Regions from separate parts of the Paenibacillus sp. D9 genome, predicted to be linked through region 2. Evidence: predicted binding sites of a transcription regulator. Region 2 holds the regulator's gene; the other holds the start of a gene.
The links. Region 2 encodes Rex, which represses fermentation and respiration genes when NADH is low (regulators of the CRP and FNR family bind a similar motif). Its sites were predicted from a motif close to TTGTGAAATATTTCACAA; they were not measured.
Positions count from the first base shown of each region.

Region 1: the regulator Rex is predicted to act here: its motif matches at 5,825-5,842, upstream of nadA (quinolinate synthase NadA).

Region 1 covers NZ_JZEJ01000001.1:3,811,757-3,820,548, forward strand. The annotation lists gene ftsH (ATP-dependent zinc metalloprotease FtsH) at 1-422, shown strand, start outside; gene VE23_RS17135 (BMP family lipoprotein) at 752-1,843, shown strand; gene VE23_RS17140 (ABC transporter ATP-binding protein) at 1,924-3,465, shown strand; gene VE23_RS17145 (ABC transporter permease) at 3,482-4,564, shown strand; gene VE23_RS17150 (ABC transporter permease) at 4,565-5,521, shown strand; gene nadA (quinolinate synthase NadA) at 5,952-6,890, shown strand; gene nadB (L-aspartate oxidase) at 6,927-8,552, shown strand; gene nadC (carboxylating nicotinate-nucleotide diphosphorylase) at 8,533-8,792, shown strand, end outside.
Region 2 covers NZ_JZEJ01000001.1:598,952-607,743, forward strand. The annotation lists gene VE23_RS02820 (biotin--[acetyl-CoA-carboxylase] ligase) at 1-317, shown strand, start outside; gene panB (3-methyl-2-oxobutanoate hydroxymethyltransferase) at 654-1,508, shown strand; gene panC (pantoate--beta-alanine ligase) at 1,505-2,398, shown strand; gene panD (aspartate 1-decarboxylase) at 2,415-2,798, shown strand; gene VE23_RS02840 (hypothetical protein) at 2,943-3,782, shown strand; gene dinG (ATP-dependent DNA helicase DinG) at 3,801-6,665, shown strand; gene VE23_RS02850 (redox-sensing transcriptional repressor Rex) at 6,662-7,321, shown strand; gene VE23_RS02855 (amidohydrolase) at 7,302-8,600, shown strand; gene VE23_RS02860 (cell wall elongation regulator TseB-like domain-containing protein) at 8,624-8,792, shown strand, end outside.

The sequences.
Region 1 (8,792 bases), 3.2 Mb from region 2:
TTGGACGGGATATCGGCCATGAGCAGAACTACTCCGACAAGATTGCTTACGAGATCGACCAGGAGATGCAGAACTTCATCAACGAGAGCTACAACCGCGCGAAGCAGCTGCTTACCGAGAAGAGCAAGGAAGTGCATCTGATCGCTCAGACGCTGCTTCGTCTCGAGACGCTCGACCTGGAGCAGATCCGCAACCTGATCGAGACCGGCTCCGAGAACGGCGACGGTTCCGGCAGCGGCGACGCAGGCGGCGAAGAGCCTGCCGGCGAGCCGACGATCGACACGATCGGCGGTGTCAAGGTCCGCATCCAGCCTCGCGATCCCGGTGAAGGATCGACCTCTGGCGAGAGCATTACGGACGCCAATACAGGCGGCACCGACATCGGCGGAGACGGAACCGGCAGCGGTCCGGATAAAGTCTAACTTAGGATTTGAAACCTTGCAGCCCTCATGCACAATTGTGCATGAGGGCTGTTGCTTATGTTCAGGCGGTCCGGTATAATATCCGAGGGTGAGGGAAAGGTAAGAGGGATGGAGTAATTTTCTCTGTAAGGGCCATGTAAGTTTTACAGTTAAATAGTGGTCATATTTATCCAATTTATTTCATGAAAAATGAAAAAGCTTCGGATAATTCAGATGTAAATGCTTTCACCGTGTAAGTTTTAATAACACTTTCTCATTGACTCTTATTGATTATAGGCTATAATAACTATATCCAATCAAAACGTATAGGACAGGGGAGAAATACACAGATGAAATGGACAAGCAAGCCGTTCCAAGTACTGAGTGTATCTGCGCTCGCTATGATGCTCGTTGTTTCCGGTTGCGGTTCGAAGAACAATAATAACTCCGAGAATGCGGGCGGAGCAGCGGGTTCCAACACACCTGCCAATACGGAGAATGCAGGCGGCTCCAACGCCGACTACTCCAAGTTCAAGATCGGCATGGTTACGGACGGCGGCGGCATCAACGACAAGTCCTTCAACCAATCCGCTTGGGAAGGCCTCCAGAAGCTCGAAAAAGACACCGGCATCAAAGTAAAGGCTCTTGAATCGAAGGGCGACGCCGACTTCGAGCCGAACCTGAACACGCTGATCAAAGGCGGCTACGACCTGACTTGGGGCATCGGCTTCATGATGAATAAAGCGATGACCAACGTGGCCACGCAAAACCCGGATGCGAAGCTCGCGAGCATCGACTCCGTCGTCGACGCTCCTAACGTTGAATCCGTCATGTTCGCCGAGAACGAAGGCTCCTTCCTCGTCGGCGTCGTTGCAGGCCTGACGACCAAGACGAACAAAGTCGGCTTCGTCGGCGGCGTAGAAGGCGATCTGATCGGCAAATTCGAAGCCGGCTTCACGGCTGGTGTGAAAGCTGTCAATCCGGATGCTACGGTAAAAGTCAGCTATGTGGGCGACTTCACGAAGCCTGACCTTGGCAAAGCGGCTGCAGCCACGATCTACAACGATGGCGCCGACATCATCTACCATGCTGCAGGCGGCAGCGGCAACGGCGTCTTCACCGAAGCCAAAGAGCGCGTCAGCAAAGGTCAAAAAGTATGGGTTATCGGCGTCGACAAAGACCAATCCGTCGACTTCGGCAACGACATCACGCTGACTTCCATGGTTAAACGTGTCGACCAAGCGGTAGAAATGGTTTCCAAGGATCTGGCCGACGGCAAATTCGAAGGCGGATCGACTCGTACGCTGAGCCTGAAAGACGGCGGCGTAGGCCTTCCGGAGAACAACCCTAACGTTCCTGAGGACGTAATGGCCAAAGTAAAAGAGTACGAAGCGAAAATTACGGGCGGGGAAATCACGGTACCAACCGCGCCAAGCAAGTAAGATTGCCCGAGCCCAAAGACAAGGCCAGCTTCTAGAGCCGGCCTTGTTCTTTTTGCCGTAAAAGGGAAGGAGATGCAAGGATGGAGCAAAGGCCGATCGTAGCAGAACTGAAAGGAATCACCAAGAGATTTCCCGGCATTGTCGCAAACGACAACATCAGCCTGCAGCTTAGAAAGGGAGAGATCCATGCCCTTCTAGGAGAAAACGGCGCCGGCAAGTCGACTCTCATGAATATCCTTTTCGGGCTCTATCAGCCTGACGAGGGGCATATCGAAATCAACGGCAGTCCCGTGGTTATCGACGGTGCCGGCAAGGCGATCGAGCTGCGGATCGGCATGGTCCATCAGCACTTCAAGCTGGTCAAGCCTTTTACTGTAGCGGAGAATATCATTCTGGGCAACGAGCCTACAAAAGGCGCTACGATCGATATCAAGAGCGCCAATGAACGCGTGAAGCAGATTTCCGAGCAGTACGGCCTGAAAGTGGATCCGCGCGTCAAGATCGAGGATATCACCGTCGGCATGCAGCAGCGGGTCGAAATTCTGAAGACGCTTTACCGCGGCGCGGACATCCTGATCTTCGACGAGCCGACAGCCGTTCTGACCGTTCAAGAGATCGAAGAGCTGATCGTCATTCTGCGCAATTTGGCTCGCGAAGGCAAATCGATCATTCTCATTACGCATAAGCTCAAGGAAATCATGGAGATTGCGGACACCTGCACCGTCATCCGCCGGGGCAAAGTCATCGGCAGCGTTTCCGTGAAGGAATCCAACGAGCGCCAGCTGGCGGAAATGATGGTCGGCCGTTCGGTCAGCTTCCAGGTGGACAAGCAGAAGAGCAAGCCGGGCAAGCCGGTGCTGGAAGTGAAGGATCTGGTCGTTCCGGGCGAGCACGGCAAGCCGGTCGTCGACCATGTCACCTTCGACATCCGCGCAGGCGAAGTGTTCGGCATCGCCGGCGTCGACGGCAACGGGCAGACGCAGCTCATCGAGGCGATCACCGGCATGCGCAAGGCAAGCGGCGGCTCGGTGAAGGTGCTCGGCAAGGAATTGCTGGGAACCTCCGTACGCACGGTGACGGAAGCCGGCGTATCGCATATTCCCGAGGACAGGCACAAGCACGGTCTCGTGCTCGACTTCAGCGTCAGCGAGAATATGGTGCTGAACAACTATTACAAAGAGCCTTTTACTCATAAGGGTCTATTGAACTACAAGGCAATGGACGAGAACGCCAAAAAGCTCGCAGAGCAGTTCGACGTGCGAATGTCCGGCATCCATACGGAAGCCCGCTCCTTGTCGGGCGGCAACCAGCAGAAGGCGATCATCGCCCGGGAGCTCACCCGCGATCCGGAGCTGATTATCGCCGTGCAGCCGACTCGCGGCCTTGACGTCGGCGCCATCGAATTCGTGCATAAGCAGCTCATCGAGGCCCGCAACGCGGGCAAAGCGGTGCTTCTCGTTTCCTTCGAGCTGGAGGAGCTGTACGGCCTCTCCGACCGCCTTGCGGTCATCTATGAGGGACGGTTCATGGGCCAGATGGAAGCGGACGAGAAAAACGAAGAGCAAATCGGACTCATGATGGCGGGCAACGCCATGGGAGCCGCCGCCGGCCATACAGGCTGAGACAGGAGGACAACGGATGCAGCGTCTCAATCAAATATTCACGAAACAGTCCACCTATGTTCCGATTCTGGCCATCATTCTCGGCCTGATCGTCGGCGCCATCGTCATGTGGATGGGCGGATTCAACCCTTTCGAAGCCTATAAGGCCATGCTGGTCAAAATTTTCGGGACTACCTACGACTTCGGCGAAGCTATCCGCCAGGTCACGCCGCTGATCTTCACCGGCTTGTCGGTTGCGTTCGCGTTCCGCGCTGGATTGTTCAACATCGGTGCGGAAGGCCAGTTCATCATGGGGATGACGGCCGCTACATGGGTCGGCATCAACACCGATCTGCCTTGGTTCATCCATCTTCCGCTGGCCGTTCTGGCAGGCGGCCTTGCGGGCGCGATCTGGTCGGGCCTTGCCGGCTGGCTCAAAGCGAGTCGCGGAATCAACGAAGTCATTTCGACGATCATGCTGAACTGGATCGCTTATTACTTCGCCAACTTCATGGTTCGCGTCGTCATGATCGAGAAAGGGCAGAACCGCTCTCAGGATGTGCTGCCGTCGGCATCGGCATCCATCGACTGGCTGTCCGCTCTGATGGACAATGCCCGCGTCCACTGGGGCACGGTCATCGCCCTGCTTTGCTCCGGCATTTTCTACTACATTCTTTGGAAGACCCGCCAAGGGTACGAGCTGCGCGCCAGCGGCCACAACGCGGATGCCGCTTTCTACGCGGGCATCAACGTCAAGGGCAGCATCGTCAAGGCGATGATGATCTCCGGCGCCTTCGCCGGTCTCGGCGGCGCCTTCGAGATTCTCGGCGTGTTCAAGTCCATGGCGGTCATGAACGCGCAGCCGGGCTACGGATTCGACGGAATCGCCGTGTCTCTGCTCGGCGGCAACAACCCGTTCGGCATCGTGTTCGGCGCGATTCTGTTCGGCTTCCTCAGCTACGGCTCGCAGGGCATGAACTTCGAGCTTGAGGTTCCGAACGAAATCATCCGGATCGTCATCGGCTCGGTCATCTTCTTCGTAGCCAGCCACGGCATCGTCAAATGGTTCCTCAAGCCGTTCTTCAAAAAACGGCGGGAAGAAAAGAAGGGGGCGGCGTAAATGGATCTTTTGGCTCAGCTGATCAACACCACGCTGGTCTTCTCGACCGCCCTGATTCTGGCCGCGCTCGGCGGCATCTTCTCGGAGCGCTCCGGCGTCGTCAACATCGGCCTTGAAGGCCTCATGATCGTCGGCGCGTTCAGCGCGGCCGTGTTCACGTATTTCTCCAGCGAATGGGGCTTCGGCGGCGGCTCGCCTTGGTTCGGCCTCCTCATGGCGGTCGTCTGCGGCGTCGTCTTCTCCCTGCTGCACGCGGTGGCTTCCATCACGCTGAAGGCCAACCAGGTCATTATCGGGGTCGTCATCAATATCCTTGCCCTGGGCGCGACCATCTACCTGGTCAAGAGCCTGTTCGACGGCCAGGGCCAGTCGGAGAACCTGACCGGCATCGCCTTCACCAAGTGGAACATCCCGGTCCTCTCAGATATTCCGTTCATCGGAGAAGCGCTGTTCAAGGCTTACCCGACCACGTACATCTGCTACGTGCTCGTGTTCCTGAGCTGGTTCGTCCTGTACCGGACCCGCTTCGGCCTGCGCCTGCGCGCCGTCGGCGAGCATCCCGGCGCGGCGGACACCGTCGGCATCAGCGTCACGAAGTACCGCTACATCGGCGTCATGCTGAGCGGCGCGTTCGCCGGTCTCGGCGGCGCAGCGATCTCGCTTACGACGACGTACGATTTCTCGCACACGACGATCAGCGGCCAGGGCTTCATCGCGATCGCGGCGATCATCTTCGGGCGCTGGCATCCGATCGGCGCGGCAGGGGCGGCCTTGTTCTTCGGCTTTGCCCAGGCGCTGCGCTTCCAAGCGCAGCTGTTCGAATGGTCCAAGGCCATTCCAAACGAGTTCCTGTACATGCTGCCTTACGTCCTCACGCTGCTGCTGCTCGCATTTGCGGCGGGCAAAAACCGCGCTCCGGCGGCGGCGGGTGAGCCTTACGATCCCGGCAAGCGTTAAGATCGGCTTACAGCCTCTTGCATCCATATGCAAGAGGCTTTTTTTTGCACCCTGCATCAGATGGGGACAACAAATCCGAAAGAAGGAAAGCCCTGCTCGACGATACATGGAATGGCGTCAAAAAAGGATGCCGGCGAAGGAAGCGGCGGAGCTCGCGGCCCCTGTTTTGAGCGAAGGGACCTTTAGGCTCCGGACAGCCGGTTCCCCTTGGAAATCGGGGCTCCGCAAGCAAAATTCCTTGGTTGACAGCCTCGGAGCAGGGGTGTAAATTAGGTGTTACTGAATCGTCACATCTTAACAACATTGTGAATCATTTCACGAGTTAAAAGGGGCATCCGGCATGGAATGTCCGGATGGTTGAGCATACTATAACGGGTCCGCGCCTGTGCTGACGCATGGAAGCGACGGACTTCGAAGGAGATGGATCGACGTGGAAGCTTTGGCTCTGGAGCGCAAGGCGGAACAGAACCGGGAACTGCGCGAGAGGCTGCTGCAGCTGAAGAAAGAACGCAACGCCATCATTCTCGCCCACTATTATCAGAGGGATGAAATTCAGGAGGTCGCCGATTTCCGGGGGGATTCGTTCCTGCTGGCGCAAAAGGCGGCTGAAACCGACGCCGATACGATCGTATTCTGCGGCGTCCACTTCATGGGCGAGAGCGCCAAGATTCTGGCTCCGAACAAGACCGTCATCATTCCCGACGAGCGGGCCGGCTGCCCGATGGCGGACATGGTCAATGTCGAGGGCCTGCGCAAGCTGAAGGCGCAGCATCCCAATGCGAAGGTCGTCACGTATATCAACTCTTCGGCCGAGATCAAGGCGGAGACGGATATTTGCTGCACGTCGGCCAACGCCGTGAAGGTCGTCAACTCGGTCGACAGCGACGAGATCATCTGGGTGCCGGACAAGAACCTGGGCCATTATGTCCAGCAGAAGACCGACAAGAAGATGATCATCTGGGAAGGCTACTGCAATACCCATGACATGCTGACCGTCAAGGACGTCGAGGAAATGAAAGCCAAATATCCGAACGCGGAATTTGTCGTCCATCCCGAATGCCGTCCGGAAGTCGTCGAGCTCGGCGATTTTGTCGGAAGCACGACGGCCATCATCAAATATTGCAAGGAATCGCCCAATAAGGAATTCATCGTCGGAACCGAGGACGGCACCGGCTACCAGCTTCGTCTGGACAGCCCGGACAAGACGTTCCATTTCGCGACCAAATACCTGGTATGCCCCAACATGAAGGTCAACAACCTCAAGAAGCTGGTCCGCTGCCTGGAAAACATGTCTCCGCAAATCTATGTGCCGGATGCCGTTGCCGACAAGGCGCGCCTGTCCCTGGAGCGCATGCTGCTGGTGAAGTAGCATGCGCTACTCCCATGTCCGGAGGAGCTTGCACCTATGATACCTAGATATTTAGTCGATCTGAATCTCGACGAGCTGCCTGTCGTGGAGAAGGATGTCATCGTCATCGGGGCCGGCATTGCCGGTCTTTTTACCGCTATACGGGCCAGCGAACGGAACTCGGTCCTGATGATCACCAAGAAATCGCTCATGGACAGCAACACGCGTTATGCGCAGGGAGGCATTGCCGCCGTCATTTCCGACGAGGATTCTCCCGACTTCCATCTGGAGGACACGCTCGTGGCCGGCGCCGGCCTGTGCGACCGCGACGCTGTCGAGGTGCTGGTGCATGAAGGGCCCAAGGGCGTGCGCAGCCTGATCGGCATGGGCACGCAGTTCGACCTCGAGAACGGGGAATTCGCCTTGACGAAGGAAGGCGCGCACAGCCAGCGCCGCATCCTGCACGCCAACGGCGACGCGACCGGCTTCGAGATCGTCCGCGCCTTGTCGGAGAAGGCGATGGCCGCCGAGAGGATCGAGGTATGGGACGACCACTTCGCCATCGACCTCATCACGCGGGACAATGAATGCTGCGGCGCCCTTGTGCAGAAGCCGGACGGCAGCCGGGTATTCGTGCGCGGCAAGGCGACCATCCTGTGCACCGGCGGCACTGGGCAGATGTTCCGGTATACGACCAATCCGGAAGTAGCGACCGGAGACGGCGTCGCGATGGCTTACCGTGCCGGAGCCTACATAAGAGACATGGAATTCATTCAGTTCCATCCGACAACGCTTTGCTACCCGGGCGCGCCCCGCTTCCTCATTTCGGAGGCTGTCCGGGGAGAAGGGGCCGTTCTGCGCAACATCCGCGGCGACCGCTTCATGGAGCGATACCATCCTCAGCTGGAGCTGGCGCCGCGCGACGTCGTCGCCAATGCCATCGTCAGCGAGCTGGAGCAGACGCGGTCGACATTCGTCTATCTGGACGTGACGCATGAGTCGGAGGAGATGATCCGCCACCGGTTCCCGACGATCTACGAAACCTGCCTGCAGTACGGCCTCGATTTGACGACGGACTGGATTCCGGTCGCTCCGGCGGCCCATTATACGATGGGCGGCGTCAAGACGGATCTGAACGGAGAGACGAATCTCTCCCGCCTGTTCGCCTGCGGCGAAGTGTCTTCGACCGGGGTGCATGGCGCCAACCGGCTGGCGAGCAACTCGCTGTCGGAGGCGATCGTGTTCGGGCGCCGCATCATCCACCGCATCGAGGAGCTGCCGCCGCTTGAGGGCGCGGTTCATGTACGGGAAGAAAAGGAAGAGCATAGCGCCATCTCCAGACAGGCGGTCGTGGAGAAGCGGCTCAAGCTGCAGAAGGTCATGGTTCGCTATGTCGGCTTGCGCCGCAGCGCGGACAGCCTGGCCAAAGGGCTTGTCGAGCTGAAGAGGCAATTGCCGTTCCTTTCGTCGGTCATGGCCAAATGGGAAGATTTCGAGTTCGCCAATCTGCTGACCATCTCCATGCTGACCGCGGAGTCCGCGGCTGCCCGCGAGGAAAGCCGAGGCGCGCATTACCGGGTGGATCATCCTCAGCGGGATGACCGCAATTGGCGCAAACATACGGTTCTGCACCGAGTGCAGGGCATTACGGAGGAATCGGTATATGATGGATCAGCAATTTGAGGCCGGCCTTGGCCTCGGCGGTTATGACAAAAGTCTTCGCGACAGCATTCAGAGCTGGCTGGCCGAGGATATCGGCACCGGGGATGTGACGACCCGCACGACCATTCCGGCTGGCAGCAACATGAAAGCCGTCATCCACGTCAAGGAAGACGGGATTATCGCCGGCCTGCCCGTCGCGCAGACCGTCTTTTCGGTCGTCGATCCATCCCTTGCCTTCACGGCTCATGCAAAGGACGGCGA
Region 2 (8,792 bases):
AGCTGCTGGAGCGTGCGGCATCGCTGCGCATCGCGGCAGGCCGCACCTTCGACCGGGCGCTAATCGCGGCCGCCTTCCTGAACGAATGGGAGTCGCTGTACAAGGTTTATCTGGCGGAAGGATTCGCTCCGGTCAAGCTTCTGTGGGAAGCCTTGTCGGTGTCTCTGCACCGCAAGATCGCCATCTCGACTCCTCAGGGAGTTATCCAGGGAACGCCTATCGGGCTTCATGAGAGCGGAGCGCTTCAGGTCGAGCTCGAGGACGGCACGATCACGGCGTTGTTCTCGGCCGAAATGGGCGAGCCCGTCCGATCCTGATTTTTCAAGCCGGTCCTGTAAAAGGGCCGGCTTTTGGCTTCGTTTACGGAGATGAATGGATCTGTTATACTGGAGGTGACCGGGCGGTATCGACAAAATCCGAACCGCACTGGCACAGCCGGGCAGAAGCTCAGTTCATCTGCCGTTTCACAGAAGGAATGTTGCATGACCAGCAGTGCGTTGACTTTTGCTCTGAGCCGCTTCAGGACCGAGACAAGAGGAAAGCCCGCAGGCGTTTTTGACATCCTTTTTCGGGCTGGATCTTTTAGCGGCGGCTAAAAGGTTTTTTTGTGTTCAAACTAACCTGGATGGGTACCGAAAGGGGAACAACGCGAAATGAAACAAGCGCTCACGATTACGAAACTGCAAAAAATGAAGGCAGAGGGAGAGCCGATCACGATGGTGACGGCATACGATTACCCGTCGGCCAGACTGGCAGAAGAAGCGGGAATCGACACTATTCTCGTCGGCGATTCGCTCGGAAATGTCGTGCTCGGGTATGACACGACCGTACCGGTAACGCTGGACGATATGATATATCACGCGCGGTCGGTCGCGCGCGGAGCACAGAACACGTTCCGCATCGTCGACATGCCGTTCATGACGGCGCGCATCAGCCGGGAGGAGACTCTTCGGGGGGCGGGACGCCTCATGCAGGAAGGCCACGCCCATTCCGTCAAGATCGAGGGCGGCGAGGAGATCGCGGAGCATGTCGCCGCTTGCGTGCAGGCCGGCATTCCCGTCATCGGCCATATCGGCCTGACGCCTCAGTCCGTACACCAGCTGGGCGGATACAAGATCCAAGGCAAGCTGGAAGCAGAGGCGGCTCGCCTCGAAGCCGACGCGCTCGCCCTGCAGCAGGCAGGCGCTTACGCGGTCGTCCTTGAGCTTGTCACGGAACCGATTGCGACGGCCATCTCCGGCAAGCTCACGATTCCGACGATCGGCATCGGAGCCGGTCCCGGCTGCGACGGGCAAGTGCTCGTCTACCACGATCTGATCCAGTACGCATCTCCATACCGCGCGAAGAAATTCGTGAAAACCTACGCCGATGTCGGATCGACGATCCGCGAGGCGCTCGGCCAGTATGTCAGCGAAGTCAAGGGCCGCAGCTTCCCGGCGGCCGAGCACACTTTCGGAGCTGCCGCTGCCGCGCCGGTCGGCGCTCTGTACGGAGGCGAACGGAAATGAACGCAGCAGCTGTGAAAACGGAACCGCTCGTGCTGAGGACCCTATCCTCCCTTCGGGAGGAGCTGTCCGCTCGGCGGGCGGCCATGCCGCAGCTCCAGATCGGCCTCGTGCCGACGATGGGCTATCTCCATGACGGGCACGGCAGCCTGATCCGCCGTTCCGCGGCGGAAAACGGCTTGACCGTTCTGAGCATCTTCGTCAATCCGCTGCAGTTCGGGCCGAACGAGGATCTCGACCGCTATCCGCGCGACGAGGAACGAGACCTGCGCCTCGCGCGCCAGCAAGGCGCCGATATCGTCTTCACGCCGAGCGTCGAGGAGATGTATCCGCGCAAGCCGCTGACGAGAGTGCTGGTCTCCGAAGTGACCGAAGCTCTTTGCGGCGCTTCCCGCCCCGGCCATTTCGACGGAGTCGGCACGGTCGTAAGCAAGCTGCTCAATCTGGTGAAGCCTCAGAAAGCTTACTTCGGGTTGAAGGACGCCCAGCAGGTGGCGGTCGTGCAGCAAATGGTCGACGATCTCAATTTCGACGTCGAGATCGTTCCCTGCCCGACGGTGAGGGAACAGGATGGATTGGCGCTGAGCTCGCGCAATGTCTACCTGACGCCGGAGCAGCGGCAGCAGGCGCTCGTCCTTTCCCGGACGCTGCGGACCGCTGCGGACTGGGCCAAGGAGCCCGGCATGACAGCGGGCGCTCTGGAAGCCCGGGTGAGGTCGGCCATAACCGAAGCGCCGCTTGCCGCCATTGACTATGCGGAGCTGAGAAGCTATCCTTCATTGGAGGCCTTGCTTCCCGGCGTCAAGCTGAGCGGCTTCGGACAACCGATGCTGCTCGCCCTTGCGGTGAAGTTCGGCTCGACGAGACTGATCGACAACGCGATACTCCACTGACAGGAGGTCAGGACTAATGTTCCGTACCATGATGAAATCCAAGCTGCACCGCGCGACGGTGACGGAAGCGAACCTGAACTATGTAGGAAGCATTACTATAGATGAAGCTCTGATGGAAAAGGCGGATCTCTGGGCGAACGAGAAAGTCCAGATCGTCAACAACAACAACGGGGCCCGGCTGGAGACGTATATCATTCCAGGTCCGCGGCATTCGGGCGTCATCTGTCTCAACGGAGCGGCAGCCCGTCTCGTGCAGCCGGGCGACAAGGTCATCATTATTTCCTATGCGGCCATGTCCGAAGAGGAAGCCCGCGCCTACAAGCCGAAGGTTGTCATTCTGGACGACGGCAACCAGCCGGTCCAGGTTATGGATGAAGAAGTTCATGCCGTCATCCTTTAATCCTTATCCTTACGTCTGAGGGAACTGCTCCGCAGGGTATACAAAAGGGCGCCAAAACACAGAATGAGGGTACCGGAGAGAGCTTGACCGGTCATTGCTGTCATTTGCATAGCCTTTATTCCCTGTGGAAGGCGGGTGTCCGGGATGTTTCAACAGCTGTTTGCCGTTATGAACGATCTGCTGGACGACATCATGCTGCGTTACCCGCATTGCAGCTCCGAAGAACGCAAAGAGATGCTGGAGCAGCTCGCCCAGCTGCGAGGAATCAGCGACCAGTTCATTGAGGAATGGCTTCGCCTGGAAGAGAAAATGGCGGATTTCCGCGAGGAATTCCCGGCAGCGGCGGCATCCGCAGGCATCACGGCCGGCACATCCTTCCCCTTGCCTGAAATCGCGGGAGCTGGAGGTGCGCAGTCCGCTGCCGCTGCCGCCACAGGAGCTTCCGACAGCCGGATCGCAGGCACCGGCATAGTCACCGCGGCTATGAAGGAAGCACTCTGCGGTCCGGCGATCGCCAATGGGATGGACATGGTTTCCAAGCCCCAGCAGGGATCGTTCGCCATGGATGTGTCGGGCGACAATGTGGAGAGGATTGCCAAGGGCCAAGGATATTTCAAGCTTTTCATGTTTCCGCAGGCTGCCCGGCATTTCCAGGAAGCGGTGGAATGCTCGCCGGAATGCGATCTGGCCCGCATGTATTTGGCCATGACGCTGATGCATCTGCAGCAATGGAGCGATGCCGAGCTTCATTTCAAGCTGCTCGTCAGCCTCACGGACCACCCCCGCTGGCAGGCGATCGGCTTCAATGCGCTCGGCTGCATACAGGCGGTGCGCCTCAACATGGACCATGCGGAGAGGCTGTTCCGGCAGGCGCACAAAATCGATCCGGCTTTTGAGGATCCAATAACCAATCTCAAGTCATGCCGGCAGACTCCCGGGCCCTTATCCCTTTATTTCGGGAGTGCGGAGCTGACTTGCCTGTGAGAGGAAGTTTTGCTTCGAATGATCTATGCCGTACTGGATTTAGAAACGACCGGAACAAGCAGCGAGGATGAAATCATACAAGTCGGCCTTGTGCTGATGGACGAGGAGTTCAATGTCTTCCAGACACTGAACTCCTTTGTGCGCCCTAGCGGACCGATCCCAGCCTTCATCACCCAGCTTACCGGCATTGACGACGCCATGGTGGCGGATGCGCCCGAGCCCGACGATTTCCTGCTGGAAATGATTCCGCTGCTGCAGGATGCCGTGCTGATCGGCCATAATGTATCCTTCGATGCCGGTTTCCTTAATATGGCTCTCGACAGGGCAGGCTATTCGCCGTTCGACGGCAGAAAGCTCGATACGGTCGAGCTGCTCCGCATGCTTTATCCTTCCCTGAGCTCCTATCAGCTCGGGGCTGTGTCCGAGCAGTTCGGCATCCGCCACGATCAGCATCATCGCGCGGACAGCGACGCGATGGCGACGGCGATCCTGTTCGCCGAATGCGTGAAGAAGCTGCGCAGCCTGCCGCTGCTGACGCTGCAGCGGTTCGTCATGCTGAGCGCCGACAACGATCTCGGATGGATGCTGCGCGAGGAGCTGGCGCTCCGGGAAGCGTCCACCGCTCTGGATACGGACAGCCACCGCTATTTCCGCCAGTTCGCCATGAAAGCCGGAGAGTGGACGGAAGAGGAGCCTCCCCGCGACGAAGGAAACGACAACCCGCTCGAAGGCGTCAGCTTCGAGGACTATCTGGAGCAGGTGCGGGAAGGCTTTACCGCCTTGTTCCCGGACTATGAGGAGCGCGAAGCCCAGCAGACGATGTTCCGCGAGGTGAACGACGCCTTCGAGAACAACCGGCATCTGCTGATCGAAGCCGGGACCGGCACGGGGAAATCGCTCGGCTACCTTATTCCTTCCCTGTATTTCGGCGTCAAGAACGAACGGAAGATTGTCGTCAGCACTCATACGATCAATTTGCAGGAGCAGCTCAGGCAGAGGGATTTGCCGCTGCTCAAGCAGGTGCTTCCTTTCGACTTCCGCGCCAGCGTGTTCAAGGGAAGAGGCAACTATATCTGCCTTCGCAAATTCGAAACGAAGATTCAGTCGCTGGACTTCGCCGCAACGGCCGAAGAGCGGCAGACGGCGTCCCAGATGGTCGTCTGGCTGGGCGAGACGGAGACCGGAGACCAGGAAGAGATCAACTTCGGCAATCGCGGAGGGGAATTCTGGAATACCGTATCGAGCGACGCCGATTCCTGCTTGAACCGGGCCTGTCCGTGGTTCAAGCGCTGCTTCTATCACCGGGCCAAGCAGGAGGCGAATCTCGCCGACGTCGTCATTACCAACCATTCGCTTTTATTTACCGATATTAGAGCCGATCACCGCCTTCTTCCGTCTTATGAGTATCTCGTCATCGACGAGGGGCATCAGGTGGAGGAAGTGGCGGGCAAGCATCTTGGACAGCAGCTCAGCTTCTACTCGTTCCTGAACCTGGCGAACCGGCTCGCCAAGGATTCGCGCAGCGGCCTGCTGCCGCAGCTCCGCTCCCACATCCAGGGAGAGAGCGAGGACGAAGTGCCCAAGTGGACGGAGCAGCTGGACGAGATCATTCCGCGCTTCGGCTCTCTCAAGGACAGCTGGGAGACGGTATTCGAGCAGCTCCAGTCGCTGGCGGCCGCCTCTTCCGGAGGAGGCCAGACCGAGACGGGGCAGAGCGTCCTGCGCCTCAAGCCGGGCAGCCTGCCGAGCCAATGGGAGCCGATCCAGAACGAGGAAGGCATCTATTTCAAGGAAATGAACCGGACGATCAAGGTGCTCGACAAGATGCTCTCGGACATGAAGGACAAGCTGGACGATACGGTGCTTCAAGGCATGCTGACGGATCTGGCCGGCGCGGTGAAGGATGCCGGACGCATCCGGGACGAGCTGCGCGTGTTCGTGCGGGCGGACAAGCCGGAGATGGTGTACTGGATCGAGTCCAATCCTTCCGCGCGGACGAAGAGCATCCAGCTCAATACGGTTCCGGCGGATGTCAGCGGGCAGATCCGGGAATATTTCTTCGACAGCAAGAAGAGCGTCGTCATTACTTCCGCTACGCTGAGCGTGCAAAAGTCGTTCCAATACGCCGCCGAACAGCTGGGACTGAACATGGCGGACGAGCGCCGCTCGCGCACCGTGCTTCTGCCTTCGCCATTCCATTACCGCTCTCAGGCGCTTGTCATGATTCCGCGTAACTTCCCGGCGGTCAAGGGAGCCGCGGCCGATCCGGCCTATCTAAGCGCGCTGGTCGCCTCCTTGTCGGAAGCGGCCCGTGAGACCGGAGGGCGGATGCTCGTCCTTTTCACCAGCTACCGGATGCTGAAGCAGGTATACGATCCGCTGAAGGAAGCCCTTCAGGGCTCCGGCATTCAAGTGCTGGGGCAAGGGCTCGACAGCAGCAACCGCAGCAAGCTTACCCGCCGCTTCCGGCAGCAGCCCGAATCCGTGCTGCTCGGGACGAGCAGCTTCTGGGAAGGGGTCGACATTCCCGGCGATGCGCTCATCTGCCTGGCGATCGTCCGCCTGCCGTTCCAGCCGCCGAACCATCCGCTTCAGGAAGCGAAGGCGGAGATGCTTCAGGAATCCGGGCAAAATCCGTTCATGAAGCTGTCTGTGCCGCAGGCGGTCATCCGCTTCAAGCAAGGGTTCGGACGGCTGATCCGAACTTCCCGGGACAAGGGAATCGTCCTCATTTACGATACGAGAGTGATCGAGACGTTTTATGGGAAACACTTCCTTTATTCGCTGCCTGGACCTAAAATTGAACATATGCATGCGGATCAGTTCGTTCCGAGAATGAGGGAATGGCTGTCCGAAGACTCCAAGGAGGCGGTCCGGCAATGAGCAAGCAGGGAAAAGCGATATCGGAGGCGGTCGTCCGCCGGCTGCCCGTTTATTTGCAAGTGCTGGGCGAGCTTCATGTGCGCGATGTGCAGACCGTCAGCTCGCAGGAGCTTGGCCTCAAGCTCGAGCTCAATCCGGCTCAGATCCGCAAGGACCTGGCCTATTTCGGGGAATTCGGGCGCAAGGGCGTCGGGTATGACGTCAACTACCTGATCGAGAAGATCAGAGGCATCCTCAAGCTGGACCAGGTGATGCTCGTTGCGCTCGTAGGGGCCGGCAATCTGGGGCATGCCTTATGCAACTACAGCACTTATTTGAAGGACAATATGAAAATCACTGCGGTGTTCGACGCCAATCCGGCCAAGATCGGCACCCGAATCAACTCGCTCGAGGTGCAGCCGATCGATCGGCTGCAGCAGGCCGTGCAGGAGCAGGACATTCAGATCGGCATTATTACGGTGCCGGCCGCGGAGGCTCAGAACGTCGCGGACCGGTTCATCGCGGCCGGCGTCAAAGGGATTCTCAATTTTGCCCCGGTCGTGCTGAAGGCTCCGGAGAAGGTTAGAATTCATTATGCCGATTTTACGACCCAGCTGCTGAGCCTCGCCTATTACATGGATAAGGAAGGAACCGAACATGAGCAAATGGTGGATTGAAAACGGAACCTTCGTCACGATGGACGAAAGGCGTCCCGTACTAAAGGGGCATATGGTAATCGAGGACGGCCTGATCGCCTACATAGGGGAAGAGCGCCCGGCCGATGCCGACGCAATGCCAGTCAGGATCGACGGCAGCCGCCTCGCGTTCATGCCGGGGCTGATCAATACGCACGGCCATGCGGCGATGTCGCTGCTTCGCGGTTATTCCGACGACGAGGTGCTGCAGACCTGGCTGCAGGATTATATGTGGCCGATGGAAGCGAAGTTCCGGGATGAGGACGTCCGGTGGGGATCTTCGCTGGCCGTGCTCGAAATGCTCAAGTCGGGAACGACGACGTTCGTCGATATGTACGACCGGATGGATGAGGTCGCCAAAGTCGTCGACCAGTCTGGGATGAGAGGCGTTCTAATGCGCGGAGCCATCGGGCTGTGCCCGGAAGACGTGCAGCTCCAGAAGCTGGATGAAGCGGTCCGGTTCGCCAAGGACTGGAACGGCCAAGCGAACGGCCGCATCATGACGATGATGAGCCCGCATGCTCCGTACACTTGTCCCCCGGCATTCATCGAGAAGTTCGTTCAGGCCGCCCATGATCTCGACCTGCCGATGCACACGCATATGTCGGAGACCGCAGCCGAGGTGGAGCAGAACGTCCGCGAGTACGGCCTGCGGCCGGTCGAGCATCTGGACAAGCTCGGCTTCTTCTCGCGTCCCGCCTTTGTCGCCCATGCCGTCCATCTCACCGATGCGGAGATCGAGCTGCTTGCCGCCAGAGGCGCGGCCGTGTCGCACAACCCCGCCAGCAATCTCAAGCTTGCCAGCGGCGTCGCGCGCGTGCCGGATCTGCTCCGGGCCGGCGTCACCGTCTCGCTCGGCACCGACAGCGCCGCCAGCAACAACAACCTCGACCTGTTCGACGAGATCCGGCTTGCGGCTCTGATCCACAAGGGAGTATCCGGCGATCCCACTGTCGTGCCGGCGGCCGAAGCGCTGAAGCTGGCTACCCTCGGCGGAGCGGCTACGATCCGCCAGCCGCTGCTCGGCTCGCTGCAAGCAGGGATGAAAGCCGATTTCATCGCGATCGATACGGATCAGCCGCATTTCTATCCTCAGTCCGATCTGGTCTCCCATCTGGCTTACAGCGGCTCCGGCCGCGATGTCGTCCACGTATGGGTGGACGGCATCCAGGTCGTCAAGGACGGCGCCAGCACGCTGCTGGACGAAGAGCGGATCAAGCATGAAGCCCAAGCCTGCTACGGCAGGCTGACGGGGAACTGATGGCGCGCCGGCGGCGCGGCCTCATGAGCAGGCGCGGCTGGACGCTGTGGATCTCCGCGCTCGTTGTGCTGCTGCTCGTGTATGTGCATGCCGAGTACCGGAGCTTCCAGCGCCCGATATGGGCTGCCGAGCTTCAGGCCGAGAAGCTCGCCCAGCAGAAGGCGGGCCTCAAGGAAACCTCCTCGGCAGAAA